One region of the Lysinibacillus sp. FW301-JW8 genome, then DNA from elsewhere that is predicted to be linked to it. Evidence: riboswitches for the same ligand, from Rfam matches in the RefSeq annotation. Region 1 holds a riboswitch; the other holds the start of a gene.
The links. A riboswitch is a leader RNA that binds a small molecule or an ion and turns the genes downstream of it on or off. The one in region 1 is predicted to bind S-adenosylmethionine.

Region 1 (8,221 bases):
AAAAGGAATTGATAATACATCTGTGCTAGTTTGATAAATTGGAGAAATGGCAATGGCTGCTGTTATAAGTATTGCTGTACTCCCTGTAAAAATTGAAGATTTTTTTAAAACGAAAAGCATTAATAATATACTGATTAACGGTAAAAGTGCAAAGATAACCTTTATCAAATAAATCACTCCTAATGACAAGTTTATTTATACTATAGTGTATTATATTTTCCTTATAGTGTAAATATTAAAGAGTAAAATATTAGCGATTATTGTTGATTGTAATAGCATAATTACACTATAGTAAAAATAACTGTATCTCCAAAAAAAAATTGCGAGAAAAGGAGTGTGAAATATGGGATTTGGAAAACAAGTAAATAACATACGAAAGCAAAAAAAAATGACATTACACGATCTGTCCGCTCTTAGTAAAGTAAGTGCCTCTATGCTATCTCAAATAGAAAGGGAAGAAAAAAATCCTACCATTCAAGTTGCCTGTCAAATCGCTGAGGCATTAAATACAACGCTATCTGCATTATTAGATCAGCAGGAAAAAAGGGATACGATTGTCATTAGAAAGAAGGAACGACTAGTTTATAGGGATGAAAATTCAGGATTCCAGCGTCATTTATTGTCTCCTTCGTTTCCTTCTAGAGGAATTGAGTTTATTTTGAATATAGTGCCTGCAAATAAAGAATCAGGTGTCTTTCCAGCACATAAAAGAGGCGTTAAAGAGTTTATTTATATTCAAAAGGGGACATTACGAGTCGAATTAGGGAATGACTCAATTATTGAAGAATTACAGGAGGGAGATTCTTTCTTTTTTGAGGCAGATACAGAGCATAGATTTATAAATCTAACTGCTGAAGAATGCCAATATTTTTTAGTAATCGATTCGACTCAAAGTATGAAATAAAAGGGCAAATAAAGGAGCTGAAAAGAATGTTCTCATTTATAGATTTAAATGGTTTACGTGTGGATTTAAGTTTTACAAGAGGAGAATTTACAGTTGAACCTAAACATGTTCTTGTTTTTATAAAATATGATAACAAATGGCTATGTACGATTCATAAAAAACGTGGAGTAGAGGTTCCAGGAGGAAAGCAAGAGCCTGGAGAAACCTTGGAAGAGGCAGCAATTCGAGAAGTGTTTGAGGAAACAGGTGTACATGTGAAAAATTTGAAGTGGTTTGCAGAATATGCCGTTCATGATGAAGTGTTATTTTGTAAAACGGTTTTTACTGCTCAATATGCAGGGCAGGAGGACATCGAGTTTGATTTAGAGACATCAGGGATGACTTGGTTAACAGATGATGAATTTGCGAATCATCCAAATTTAAGCTTTCATATGAAGGATGAAGGCATGCAAAAAATGCTGGAGGAGTTGAAACATTATGATCAATGGTGACATCGTTGAAAAGCGTGCCTATCCTTCACCAAATCCAGCTATTCGATTAACCGAAATTACTTATATTTCTCTGGGGCTACGTGTGAAGGGTTTGTTGGCTGAGCCAAAAGCAGAAGGTACATATGATGGTTTTTTATATTTACGTGGTGGCATGCAGAGCATTGGTATGGTTAGACCTTCGCGTGTCGCACAATTTGCAGCACAGGGCTTTATCGTATTTGCACCGTATTATCGAGGTAATCGAGGTGGTGAGGGGCGAGATGAGTTTGCAGGAGCTGATCGATATGATGCTGTATACGCAGTAGATGTGTTAAAGCGATATTGCAATGATCATATTCATGTCTTTGGCTTTTCACGCGGTGGTATTATGGCACTTTGGACAGCGATATTACGTAGAGATATTACTTCTGTTGTAACATGGGCAGGAGTTTCGGATGCAACTGCTACTTATTGGGAGCGGACTGATATGCGCCGAATGATGAAGCGAGTTATTGGAGGAACGCCTAATCGTGTACCAGAGGCTTATGACGCGCGAACACCATTATTTGAAATAGAGCATATTACAGCTCCAGTGCTTATTATTCATGGATATCAAGATGAAAATGTAGATATTGAGCATGCCAGACAATTAGAATTTTATTTGCAGGATGCCAACAAAACTTATGAAACATGGTATGATCGTCATTACGCACATCAATATCCACCAGCAAAAAATCGTGAGACCGTTCATGCTCTTTGCGAATGGATGAAACGTCAGTAATTGGACCCGCCATTCCTCGAACAGTGATTTTTAACGAGGATATGGTGGGAAATAATTACTTACCATTTTTCTAAAAGATTGGATATTCCCCTAACAATCATCTCCAGCAGTCATTTCTACTCCACTTTCCAACTAAAATATCTTCTTCAGTACACCTTAACTAGCATGAAAGGGGAAAAATATGTTACTGCTCTAATACTTGTTTGGTAGCATTAGCTTCACTACCTGCATAGTTAGCTCTTCAAGTAGTCCTAAGCAGCGATACAAAGTTCGTAAAAAGTAAAAAGAAAAAAGGAACGACTAAAATCGTTCTCTTTGCATAGTGTTGAAAAATTAAATAGTCAAGGGACTCTTTGTGAATATTTAGTCAAAATGAAGGTGATTTCCGTTCCAGGCTACTCGCTTTGCCGCTGACGCTTCGCTTTCGCGCAGAGCAAGGCTTCCTGTGGGCGAGCGACGAGCCGCTTCCTGCGCTGAGGGAACGAAGGCTAAGTGCGTCACGTCCTGTGACAATTTATCTGTGCGAAAGCGTAGCGACAGCAACAACGCCTTCGTGACCAACATCGTGTTGGCATCAGGGTCTCGTCTGTCTCGCTATCCCATGGGAGTCGAGTAGCCTTACACTCCAATCAGCAATAGTGTAGAACTTTAATTATTTTCTTACCTCAAAAGTAGCATATTACTCACACTCATTAAATGGATAGAATAGTGGGACAATTCTATAGCTGTCAACCTACATTTTGTACATAAAACTCTTTGTAACTATACATAAAGCCACTTATTGCTACACCGCTTTTGAATAGGGGAATGTTACCCAAACCCCGTTTTTAGCAATATAGTGATGGCTAAGACCTCAATTTATCACTATACATTTGTGTAAAATGCCAGAAGAAAATACGATGAGCAGTGGTTGATTGGAGTGTAGACTGAGTGACTCCTCGGGGATTCAGCGTCACAGATGAGACCCTGGAGCGAGCATATTAGGGGAACGAAGGCTAAAAGCATCACGTCCTGTGACAACGCCTTCGTGACCAACCTCCTGCTGCTGCCGCTTCGCTTTCGCGCAAAAAACATCTGTTGCCCCAAGCGGCTCATCGGACGCCCCCAGGAAGCTTTGCTCTGTGCGAAAGCGAAGCGACAGCAACAAAGCACTCAGTCGGAACGGAGATCAACCCCTCGTTTTGAAAAAGGGCTATACTTTTTAATTTGTCACCTTGATTTCATTGACATAATAGTATTTCAACAACATGAAAAGGGAACGACTAAAATCGTTCCCTTTGTTTTAAGCAATTATTTTAATGGACCACCAAGTGTAGTGATAGCTTCAGAAACGTTAGAGAATTTCTTGAAGTTTTCATTGAATAGACCAGCAAGCTCAGCCGCTTTTTTATCATAAGCTGCTTTGTCTGACCATGCATCACGAGGGTTAAGCACTTCTGTCGGTACACCTTCAACAGCAGTTGGAATATGTAATCCAAATACTGAATCTTGAATTGTTTCAGCTCCAGCTAATTTGCCCTCGATTGCAGCACGTACCATAGTACGAGTGTAAGAAAGCTTCATACGACTGCCAGTGCCATATTCGCCACCAGTCCAACCAGTGTTCACTAAGTATACTTGCGCACCATGTTCGTCAATTTTTTGACCTAACATCTCAGCATAGACAGTTGCTGGAAGTGGAAGGAATGGAGAACCGAAGCAAGTAGAGAATACTGGTTCTGGCTCTGTTACACCACGCTCTGTACCAGCAAGCTTTGATGTGAAGCCACTTAGGAAGTGGTACATTGCTTGCTCTTTTGTTAATTTACTGATTGGAGGTAATACGCCAAATGCATCAGCTGTTAAGAAGATGATTGTTTTTGGGTGACCTGCAACAGATGGGTCAACAATATTATCAATATATTGGATTGGATATGCGACACGTGTATTTTCTGTTAATGAACCATCATCATAGTCACAAACGCGAGTTTCTGGATCAACAGCTACGTTTTCTAGAACTGAACCAAAGCGGATTGCATTGTAGATTTCTGGTTCTTTCTCAGCAGAAAGGTTAATTGTTTTTGCATAGCAACCGCCCTCAATGTTGAATACACCATTATCAGACCAACCGTGTTCATCGTCACCGATAAGCTTGCGGTCAGGGTCAGCAGATAAAGTCGTTTTACCAGTACCAGATAAACCGAAGAATAATGCTACATCTCCAGCTTCACCAACGTTTGCTGAACAGTGCATAGAAAGGATGCCTTGTTGTGGTAATAAGTAGTTCATAATACCGAAAATTGATTTTTTGATTTCACCAGCATATTCAGTTCCGCCGATTAGGATGATTTTCTTTTCAAGAGATACAATGATGAATGTTTCAGAAGCTGTACCATCCACAGCAGGGTCTGCTTTAAAGTTAGGAGCAGAGATTACTGTGAAGTCAGCAACATGAGAAGCTAACTCTTCTTCTGTTGGACGGATAAATAATTGATGAGCAAAAAGATTGTGCCAAGCATATTCATTGATGACTTGGATGCTAAGCTGTGAATCTTTATCGGCACCAGCAAATCCCTTAAATACAAATAATTCGTCACGTTCTTTTAAGTATTTTACTACTTTTACATATAAGTTATCGAACACTTCAGAAGAAATTGGTTGGTTTACTTTCCCCCAGTCAATTTTATCCTTTGTGCTTTCTTCTTCTACCGTATATTTATCTTTAGGTGAACGACCAGTGTATTTGCCAGTTTCTGCACGAACTGCGCCATCTACTGTTAACATAGCTTCACCACGAGATGTAGCCTTTTCAGCTAATTGTGGTACTGAAAGTTGAACATTAATGTTACCGCCGCTTAATAATTCCTTCAGTTCGTTTGCAATTTCTACTGAATTCATCGATTAAATACCATCCTTTTTTATAGTATTCCCTTGAGTTTGAGGGAGAATTTCTTAATTTCAAAAATAGTATAACACAATTGCTTAAATAATCTATACTAATTCAGAAATTATTTTTGAGATTTTATTACTTTTCAAGAAAACGACAAAAAGTAATTAGTAATGTGAGATGTCATCATTCATTCACCGGAGCATAACAGCTTTTGAAGGCTTTTGACTAACATGAGGTTCGCACAAGATGGAAGGTTGTTAACTCAAGTTCGGAAGGAGCAAAAACTGATTTCATCTTCCCGCATGTAGTGGTGATTGGCTTCAGAGCAACAAATATTATGCTATATGTATGAAGATACTAGATCACCTTTATGTTAACACAGGATATAAGGTAGTAATAGGGATTATTTTGCTACAGTTTACAGCCTTACCCAAATGCCAATCATAAAGTTTCTCTCATACCTTAACAATAATAGCAAAAAATATTTGACAACGTTCGACCTTTTACGTAATATGAGATATTGAACGGATACTCTTATCCCGAGCTGGTGGAGGGTCAGGCCCTGTGAAACCCGGCAACCTGCATGAACTTATTTCACGACATGCGTTGGTGCCAACCTGATGCAAGGGGAACCCCTTGAACGATAAGAGTGAAAGGTTACGAAGTCATTATTCCTTTCCTCATGTTAGTAAGCGTGAGAAAAGGATTTTTTTTATTGTTAAAAACAAATACAGAGGTAAGTATATGTAGTTCTTTCCTTATTATAATGACGGATCTTTCGAAATCCTCGTGTTAAAAGAGCAGCTGTTTATTTGGGCGAAAGTGAAACGACAGCAACAACGGCTTGAGAGTTCAATCCTTAGGAGCGGACTTGACATGGGTAATGAGTACCGTATTCATTCACAAATACTTTTTGGAAGAGTAATAGGAGGAAAACCAAATGACAAACCGTCGACTGTTTACATCAGAGAGCGTGACAGAAGGACATCCAGACAAAATTTGTGACCAAATTTCGGATGCCATATTAGATGCTATTTTAGCAGAAGATCCAAATGCACGTGTAGCGTGTGAAACAACAGTAACAACAGGATTAGTATTAGTAGCAGGAGAAATTACAACTTCTACCTATGTAGATATTAAAGGTATTGTCCGAGATACTGTAGCAGAAATTGGATATACGCGTGGGAAATATGGCTTTGATGCAGAAAATCTTGCAGTGCTTGTAGCTATTGGTGAGCAATCACCGGATATTGCACAGGGTGTTGACCAAGCACTAGAGGCTCGTGAAGGCTCTATGACAGACGCTGACATTGAAGCGATTGGTGCAGGTGACCAAGGCTTAATGTTTGGTTATGCATGTAACGAAACGCCTGAGCTTATGCCATTACCAATTAGTCTAGCGCATAAATTAGCACATCGTTTAACAGAAGTGCGTAAATCTGGTGAATTAGCGTATTTACGTCCTGATGGAAAAACGCAAGTGACAATTGAATATGATGAAAACAATATTCCAGTACGAGTAGATACGATCGTCATTTCAACACAACATGATGAAGAAGCAACACTTGAACAAATTCAGGCAGATTTAAAACAGTTCGTAATTGCACCAGTTGTTCCAAGTGAATTACTAGATGCAAATACTAAATATTTCATTAATCCGACTGGTCGTTTTGTTATTGGTGGTCCGAAAGGTGATGCCGGTCTAACTGGACGCAAAATCATCGTGGATACATACGGTGGCTATGCTCGTCATGGCGGTGGTGCGTTCTCTGGAAAGGATGCAACAAAGGTTGACCGTTCAGCAGCATATGCAGCACGTTATGTAGCCAAAAACATTGTAGCAGCAGGTTTAGCAGAACGTGCTGAGGTACAATTAGCTTATGCAATTGGCGTTGCTCAGCCAGTGTCCATTGCTGTTGATACATTTGGTACTGGAAAAGTGAAGGAAAGTGAGATTGTCGAGTGGGTACGTGAGCTATTTGATTTACGACCAGCAGGAATTATTAAAATGCTTGATTTACGCCGCCCTATCTATAAGCAAACTGCTGCATATGGACACTTCGGTCGTACTGACTTAAATGTTCCTTGGGAGCAAACAGATAAAGCCGAGGCTTTAAGAGAAAGAGTACGTTAATAAGCTATCTCGCTAAAGTGTTAAAGTAAATTGTAAATTATTTTAAAGTATTAATCAGGAAGGGCTAATTTATTTACAAAGCCCTTTTCTAAATATAAAAAAGAAGCCCCGAAATCATATGGGGCTTCTTGGCTTATTTATTGTTTGCTTGAAGAGATTTATAATATTGTCCTTTTTCTGCATATTCACGGACGATACGTTCCATATCTTCTTTATCTTCAGCATTTAATTCACGAACAACCTTAGCCGGACGACCTAATGCTAAGCTATTCGGTGGAATGACCTTACCTGGAGGTACTAGACTGCCAGCTCCTATGAATGCACCCTCTCCAATCTCTGCTCCGTCTAATATTATTGAACCCATTCCTATTAAGGCATTTTTGTGAATCGTACAGCTATGTAAAGTTACCTGATGACCCACTGTTACTTCATCTTCAATAATCAGTGGATATTTCGGGCTTTGGTGTAAGCAACAAAGGTCTTGAATACTTACTCGTTCACCAATAATAGTTGGTGACACATCACCACGAATAACAGTGTTAAACCAAATAGTTGTTTCTGCACCTATTGTAACATCACCAGTAACAGTAGCATAATCAGCAATAAAAACGGATGGATCGATCTTTGGTGCTTTACCTTTAAATGGATAGATCATGAGAATCGCCTCTTTTCTTTCTATGATGTAATATTATCGTATCAAATACGCAACTTGATGGAAATATAAAATTAATGAAGTTAGATATTTCACTTATAATCAATGTGTAATTATTTTTTTAGGAGGACTATGTAAATGTGGAAATGGGAAGCTGATGGACAAGCAAAGGCTGTGGTTGCTATTCTTCATGGTGCATATGAAAATCACCGCTGGTATGCATGGCTAATAGAAAAACTGAGATTGGAAGGCTTCCACATAGTCATGGGAGATTTACCTAATCATGGTGTCAATGCAAGATTTTCGCGTGTCCATGATGAAGATATTAAAGAATACAATAAGTATACAAGACATTTAATGGAGAATGCTTTTTCGTATAACTTACCAGTGTTTTTAATAGGACATGGGCTT
Region 2 (8,221 bases), on a different contig from region 1:
CACGAATATCGGCTAGTTCATCGCGATCAGGATTTGCTAAACATATATCAATAACATGGGCACCATTCTTCACTTGTGCACGAGCAATTTCTGCGGCTTCCTCAAATTTCCCATCAATAATTAGGTTTTTAAACTTTCGAGAACCAATTACATTTGTACGTTCGCCAATAAATAATGGACGCATAGAATCGTCATACACTAATGGCTCGATACCTGATACTACATGGCCATGCGTTGCCTCTGGTAATTGGCGCGGCTTTTCCTCTTTTAGTACCTCACGAATAGCAGCAATATGTGCAGGTGTTGTTCCACAGCAGCCTCCTACAATGTTCAACCAGCCCTTTTCAGCAAAGCCTTTTAGCTTTTGTGACAGCGACTCTGGTGATTCATGGTAGCAGCCTTCCTCGTCAGGTAAGCCTGCATTCGGGTAGCAGCTTATATAACCCGTTGAAAGCTCTGCTAATGAACGAATATGGTCCGTCATAAACTCTGGACCTGTCGCACAGTTCAAACCTACGGATAATGGTTTAATATGCTCGATAGAAATGTAGAATGCATCTATGGATTGCCCTGCAAGTGTCGTTCCCATCGGTTCAATTGTTCCTGATATCATCACAGGAAGCTCTTTGCCAGTCGCTTCAAATGCGCGAGATACTCCTAAAGTACCCGCCTTAACATTGAGCATATCCTGGCTGGTTTCTAGCAACAATACATCTGCACCAGCTTCAATTAACGCCATTGCCTGTACATAAAAATTTTCCTCTAGCTCATCAAAGGTAATTCCACCTGTAACTGATAGGGTTTTTGTAGTAGGTCCCATCGCTCCTGCTACAAAACGTGGCCAATCAGAGGTAGAAAAATCATCCACTGCCTTACGTGCTATATCCACAGCACGTTTATTGATTTCCTCTGCCTTTGCTCCCAGATCATATTCATTTAATACAAGAGGAGTACCTCCAAATGTATTCGTGCAAATAATATCTGCTCCTGCCTCCAGATATTTTCTATGAACCTTTTCAAGCACATCAGGTCTAGTTAGTACAAGATTCTCATTACAGCCATCATATTCCTCGCCACCGAAATCCTCAGCTGATAAGTTTTCATTTTGTAGCATTGTCCCCATTGCGCCATCAAGAATTAAAATTCGTTTCTCTAGTTGCTCTTCAATCAAATGCTTAGCCATTTATACTTACCCCTCTTTTTTGTTCATCCAATTGCTCAATAAATTTCATTAGTTCTAGCGTCATATCATAGCGTAGGAACGGTGTAATAAGATAAATACCATTGAAGTATTGTGCAGCTACCTCCACTAATTCCTTAGCAATTGCAATTCCTTCAAGCGTTGCGCGTTCCTTATCCTCACCACAAGCCTTCATACGTGCTAATGCTTCTTCAGATAATTTAATGCCTGGTACTTCATGATGTAAGAACTCCGCACTTTTATAGCTCGTTACTGGCATAATTCCTATATAGATTGGTACTTCTAAATGCTTTGTTGCCTCATAAATTTCTACAATTTTTTCCTTTGTATAGACTGGCTGTGAAATAAAATAATCTGCCCCATGCTCAATTTTCTTTTCTAATCGAGATACAGCTCGGTCTAATACACGTACATTTGGATTAAACGCAGCGGCTACAGAGAAATTTGCCTTTTGACGTAGCGGCTTCCCTGAAAATGATACACCCTCATTTAACTGTTTGATTAATTGTATTAGCTCCATTGATGATACGTCATAAACACTTGTTGCTCCTGGGAAATCGCCAACCTTTGTTGGATCTCCAGTCACCGCTAATATATCATGAATTCCTAGTGCATTTAAGCCCATTAAATGGGATTGCAGACCAATTAAATTACGATCTCGACATGTAATATGTGTTAGCGGGCGTACCCCATGTGTTTCTTTCAGTAATGCGCCCATTGCCACATTGCTTATTCTTGGAGATGCAAGTGAATTATCCGCCATCATAACCACATCTGCGCCTGCCTCATATAATTTTTTAGCACCTTTAATAAAGCCATCGATTTCTAAATGTCTTGGTGTATCCAACTCTACAATAACCGAGCGTTGACGTTTTACTTTTATATGCAGAGGCTCAAATCTTGATGGTTCTGCCTCACGTACAATCTCTACTTTTTCTGGCTTCGCTAATTTTTCTTCTACCGGAGACAGCTCCTCTAAGTATTTTTTTGCTGCAGCAATATGCTTTGGCGTCGTACCACAGCAACCGCCTATTAAACGTACACCTTGATCTCGAAGTGCTACAGCTGCTCGACCAAAATAGTCTGTCTCAGACTCATAAACCACTCGGCCGTCTTCTAAGTCTAGAAGAGATGCATTTGGATATGCTGACATAAATGCCTTCTCAGGAAGCTCTACACCTTCAAATGCTTGAATCGTATGGAATGGACCTAAACGACAGTTAACACCTACAATATCAGCTCCAAGCGCTTCAAGCTCATGTAGAGCGTTATTTAAACTCTTACCATTTTGCAATACTCCCGGTTCATGCATTGAAACTTGCGCAATGATTGGCAACTTGGTTTTTACTCGAAGCATTTTTAATGTCGCTGTTAATTCTTCAAAATCATAATAGGTTTCAAGTAAAAGGCCGTCTGGATTCCCTGCAAGTAATACAGTTGCTTGCTCTTCCACAGTCGCTAAAATTTCTTCTAACGTTGCATCGCTTTTTCGGATGCCTCGAATTCCTCCGATAGTTCCTAAAACAAATTGACCGCCATCTGCAGCGGCTCGCTTTGCAATTGTAATAGCAGCTTCATTAAACTGCTGAACACGCGATTCTAATCCATAGCGTGCTAATTTTATGGCATTCGCTCCATAAGTATTTGTTTGAATAATGTCGGCTCCAGCTACGATATACTCTCTATGAATCTTTTCAATTAATTCTGGTCTTTGAACATTCATTTCCTCATGACAGTACTCCAAGCCATAGCCGTATAATACCGTACCAATTGCACCATCTGCTGTCAGAACATGCGTTTTTAACTTTTCAAGCAATCCCATAAAACTAGCCCCTCTTCCTATTTTTCTATAATAAAAAAGCCTTCTTTAACACAAAGAAGGCTTTTACGTTTCGTAATTTTGTTCCTTCTCATCTTCGACCATAGGGTCTTCTGGATTTAGCACCTGACAAAAAGTTGGTTGCTGAAGCATCATAGGGCCAGTCCCTCAGCTTCTCTTGATAAGAATTTAGTATGAATTTTTTAAATAATTAAAAGAATCATATCGTTAACAAACGTTTGAGTCAAGACTATTTCACGTAACAAAGGATATTTCAAACGAAAAATATAATTTTTTGTCTTATATTCTGCAATTAAGAGAGTTTTTCAGCAATATCCTCCCCTATTTTTTTACCGTTTTGAATACAAGCACCTATACCTACACCAAAATAAGAGCAGCCAGCAATGGATAAATTCGGATAGTTTGTTTCGAGCTCTTGTAATAAACCCTGTAATGCCTCACGATGAGCTAAATCATATTTCGGCATTTGATCAATCCATCTACTCACATTCACGACATTTGGCTTTTCTTCAATTCCCAAGCTTTTTCTTACATCCTCTAAGGCAACAACCGCTAATTCTTCATCTGTCATCCTACGTAACTTCTCATACGCAGGGTTAATACTTTTATAGAAGAGTCGAACAAGTAATTGCTCATTTGCTGAAGTATGCTTCCACTTGCGGCTTGTCCATGTCGCTGCATTACAGATTACATCCGAATTATGTGACACAATAAAGCCTGTTCCATCAGCTGGTAATCTATTATCGGGTACATCAAATCCTAAATAAATCGTAATGGCTGAGGCAGTATTGAACTGTTCAAAATAACGGTTCAATGTATCATCCTTTAATAAGCTCTGTACAGCTTCATTAGGTAATGCTAAAACAACATGATCTGCTTTAATAACCGTATCATCTGCCAAAGTAACAGTGTAGTGATCTTCCTGCTTGTTGACACTTGTAATGGTAATTCCCTTAATAATTTCTACATCAGTTAACGTTTCTTCAAGACGATCAATTAAAGACGATAAACCATTTTTAAACGAAATAAACTTTTTATTAGCGGCTTTTACAAATTGTTCTCGATTTGCATCAAAACCTTTAATGATACTACCGTACTCATTTTTATAATCAATTAAATAAGGTAAAGTGGAGGCTATCGATAATTGATGTAAATCTCCTGAATACACTCCTGCAAGTACTGGCGCTATTTGGTTTTGTACAAGCTCCTCGCCTAAATAATACGTTAAAAATTCTCCGATAGAGCTATCCTTTGTAAAGCCCGCATTCGGCATTGTCAAATCCTTTAATGCTTCTTTTTTACCTTCTTCGGATACAAGTGTGCTTTCCTCCAGAGAGTGTAGGCTCATTGGAATGCCGAACGTCGAATCTGCCGGAATGGCATGGAGCTCATTATTTGTGTATATATAGGAAATCCCAGTTTCGTTGTATACCAAATCTTGCTCAAAATTAAGCTCTTCAATCAGTTCCATAACACCTTTATGACGAGCTACAATTGAATCTGCCCCTGTTTCCATAATGAATCCATGTTCGTGAGCAGAGTGCAGCTTACCACCTAGATATGTATTTTTTTCAACAAGCACAAGCTTTACATCTAAATTTTTCTCCTTCACTTGACGCTGCAAATAATGCATCGTACATAAACCCGTAATTCCGCCGCCTAATACAACCACTGTTTCCATATTAACCGCCCCTAATTTTTGTTGTCTTCCTTTAGTATAAACTCTTTTTATTGAAAATTACGCTAAATCCTTTACAAATTTAGCAAAAATGGAGCTATCCAGTGGTTAGGATAGCTCCATTTCTATGACTAAAGTATGTATTTTTCCATAATAATACAAAAAATACTTTTAACCTTAAATCTCGGTCATCAGCTTGCAAAATTGCATAACCTATATATCGCCTTCAGAACCATTAATTTACACATATTAATGGTTTTTATAGTGTTTACAGGCTGTAGATCTTCAGTTGCCACAATAAATACTATACTTGCTATGAATTAATTTAAGTGTTGGGCAACATTTGCTAATTTCTCAGCTGAATTTGTTACTTCTTCAAAGGCAACTCCCAACTCATTAAGAATCTCCGCTATTGTTAAAACTTCTTTTTCCATACTATCATTCTGCTCTTTTGCTTCTGTCATCGATTCTAATATTTTCGTGAATTGCCCTTCTGTTTGAACCATATTTTCCTTACCAGATATGACCTCTTCTTGAATATTATTAAGAGAGTGTGTTAACTTATCTGTCCGTTCATTTGTTTTTTGTAACAACATGGCTACTGAAGTCACAGAATCTTTTGTTTGAATCGATAGTTTTCGAACCTCATCTGCAACTATATTAAAGCCTTTACCCGCTTCTCCAGCACGGGCTGCTTCTATAGCTGCGTTTAAAGCTAACAAGTTGGTCTGGTTGGCAATAGTCGTAACCACACTCATAATTGATTCCATTTCTTTTGACATACCAGTCAACTGTTCTATATTCTCTGTTATATCCTTCAGCAAATCAATAATATTACACATATTTTGTGATTGACTCTTTATTCGTTCTCGTCCCTCTAATGCCTGCTTCTCAGCCATCGCCGACACTAAAAGTGAGTTTTTTGCAAACTGTTTAATTTCATCGGATTGCTTGCTTATTCGATGAAATGAGTTATTTGTTTCATTAGATATTGAAGCAAGGCTTTCTGTAGACGCTATGATTTCCTTCTCTACTGCTTCCTTTTGTCGTTCCATATTCTCTTTGTGCCGCTCAACAGTATTTTCAAAGGCTTCTAATACTAATTGCTGCTCGAAGTTTGAAATTTTAGAAATGGACCGTATTGTATTAAACTGATCTTTGGGATGATGAATGTATTCTTCCACTAAGTCAATGAATGATAATGATAAATCTTGGAAAGCACAAATATACCATTGCGTTCTTAAACCAATATGAACATGTACTTTGGCAATATTAGTACGTCTCTGATAAAATTCATCATCAATTGTGCCATTAAACATTTCAATAATATGGCGACCTAGCGTGACTTTTAATTTTTCTACAGAACTGTGATTATTAATAATACTTACTAAATCATGCTCAGTCCCTATCATTCTATAAAATCTATCTACTATGTCATTAATATTGTCTACAACAAATGGCTGAAAGGCTTTTAAATATTGTAAGTCCTGCTTTGTTAAATTTAGCATTTCTATTTGCTTGACCATTGACTTGCAATTAGAAACATCCATTTTTACAACATATTGCTGAAGGTCTATCATTGCTGTCTTTCTCTTTTTTTGAAAAATCACACATTTTCCCTCTTTCACGTGTACTTTTGCAAAGCTGAGAAAATCCAATTCTGTTTACAAAAATATATATTACAAAATGTAAGAGAATAGGTTTATAAGTACCTTAGATTAATTACTGTTTAGTTGCTAAAAAGCATTTAGCCATAGCATCAACTGCTCTTTTCAAAATCACTCATATACCTTATACATTTTTAAAATAGCTGTCAATTTTCTGATATACATTTTTTACCATTAATTGTATAAAAAGTCCCTATAGCCAAACTATTGACTTAATGCAGTAAAAAAGCTACCACAATATCTTTTGGCAGCTAAATTGCATCAACTAATGTTTCTTTTGCTTATTTTTTGTTTATTTTCCCTTTGTCTTTATTATCCCTTCACTATATTAATATTTTTACCGTTAGTTTCATGTATTATTATATACCTAAATAAAACAACTGACACCATTCTTTATACTCATAAAAACGGAAGCTATAATCGAAACTAAATGACTATAAAATTTTTACGAAAAATTTACATTCCTTTTAATTCATTCAGCAAAACAGCCGCCTCTTCTATTCCTGCCTCTGCAGCCAGCCCGTACCATTTAATTGCTTCTTTCACATTTCTAGGTATACCCTCTCCATTATTATAAAGATGCCCAAGCTGTAATTTTGCCTCTGAATCTCCTTGAAGAGCAGCTTGTTTAAACCAATGAATTCCTTTCTCGATATTACGTATACCGGTTAAACCTTGACTCCAAATAAATCCTAAATCATAAAATGCATCAACATGATATTGCTCTGCAGCTCTTTCATACCAATATAATCCACGATTTACATCTCGCAGTTGACCTAATCGCCCTTCAAAACAGATTCCTCCAAGCCTATATTGAGCTTCTACATAGCCTGCTTCGGCAGATTTTTTATAATAGAAGTATGCGTGCTCCTCATCAATGTCGACACCTAAACCTTGCTCGTAAATAATTCCAAGAGTAAACATAGCTTCAGCAACACCTTGCTTGGCAGCGAAGTCAAACCATTTCTTTGAAAGTATCAAATTTTCTGATACACCTTCACCGTTAAAATACATATCTGCCAAGTTATTCGCAGCATCAGGATGCCCTTGGTTTGCCGCTGCCTCATACAATGAAAAAGCTCTGCAATAATTTTCCTGTACACCTATACCTTCAAAATAAAAATTACCAAGTGCATATTGAGCATCAGCATGATCCTGCGATGCGGCTAATTCTAACCACTTTAAAGATTTTTCAGGCTTAAAACAGGAGCTATCGCTGGCACTATAGTATTCTCCGAGCTGAAACTGTGCTTCTGCATCTTGTTCTTCGATTGCCTCTTTATATAAATCAATAATGACCTCATGATCTAAATCTTCTTCATCAAATGCTTCAAGCTGCTCATCTTGATTGATAAAATACCATTCCAATACATCGATTACATCGTCAACAACCTCAATACAATTGGTTAACTTCTCAAGTGAAGAAATTTGCCAAATTAAAATATATATAGGGAGTGGAATCGCTTCACGTAGTAAATCATCATACTCAGCTAAAAGCGTTAAGACATTTTCCTGTATTGATTGCGTCTGCTCTGGATGAACAATTTGTAAATGGCGTTGTTGATTTTTTTTTAGAAGTCCGTGCACAACTTGATACACCATTTTATGCAATGCTGTTAATGGCACTTCTTCAAATGTTAGCAATTTGATGTTTTGTGCAAACCATGTACCTTGAGTTTGCGTGAGCTTTAGTAAGGATTCAATTCGCTCTTTATTTCGTTCAGCTAATAATTGTCCATACATTCGTTTCCCCCCTTGCACTATAAAAAACCGCCTTGCCAATATTATATGGAAGACAGTTTAAAATTGATTACACATACGCTCTTAGTATTAAT

Region 2: linked by a shared signal. The riboswitch ahead of AC3WOM_RS20430 (bifunctional homocysteine S-methyltransferase/methylenetetrahydrofolate reductase) and the one ahead of metK (methionine adenosyltransferase) in region 1 are both predicted to bind S-adenosylmethionine.

Annotation. Positions count from the first base shown of each region.
Region 1 covers NZ_JBYTBB010000029.1:15,022-23,242, forward strand. Annotated here, with positions in the region: gene AC3WOM_RS13100 (L-lactate permease) at 1-168, opposite strand, end outside; gene AC3WOM_RS13105 (helix-turn-helix domain-containing protein) at 344-904, shown strand; gene AC3WOM_RS13110 (NUDIX domain-containing protein) at 931-1,395, shown strand; gene AC3WOM_RS13115 (alpha/beta hydrolase family protein) at 1,379-2,155, shown strand; gene pckA (phosphoenolpyruvate carboxykinase (ATP)) at 3,446-5,032, opposite strand; SAM riboswitch class I at 5,556-5,674, shown strand; gene metK (methionine adenosyltransferase) at 5,965-7,158, shown strand; gene AC3WOM_RS13130 (gamma carbonic anhydrase) at 7,292-7,813, opposite strand; gene AC3WOM_RS13135 (alpha/beta hydrolase) at 7,949-8,221, shown strand, end outside.
Region 2 covers NZ_JBYTBB010000060.1:6,013-14,233, forward strand. Annotated here, with positions in the region: gene metH (methionine synthase) at 1-1,183, opposite strand, end outside; gene AC3WOM_RS20430 (bifunctional homocysteine S-methyltransferase/methylenetetrahydrofolate reductase) at 1,176-3,023, opposite strand; SAM riboswitch class I at 3,109-3,208, opposite strand; gene AC3WOM_RS20435 (protoporphyrinogen oxidase) at 3,334-4,722, opposite strand; partial or broken gene AC3WOM_RS20440 (methyl-accepting chemotaxis protein) at 5,040-5,525, opposite strand; partial or broken gene AC3WOM_RS20445 (protoglobin domain-containing protein) at 5,808-6,299, opposite strand; gene AC3WOM_RS20450 (SEL1-like repeat protein) at 6,843-8,129, opposite strand; gene AC3WOM_RS20455 (YdcF family protein) at 8,197-8,221, opposite strand, start outside.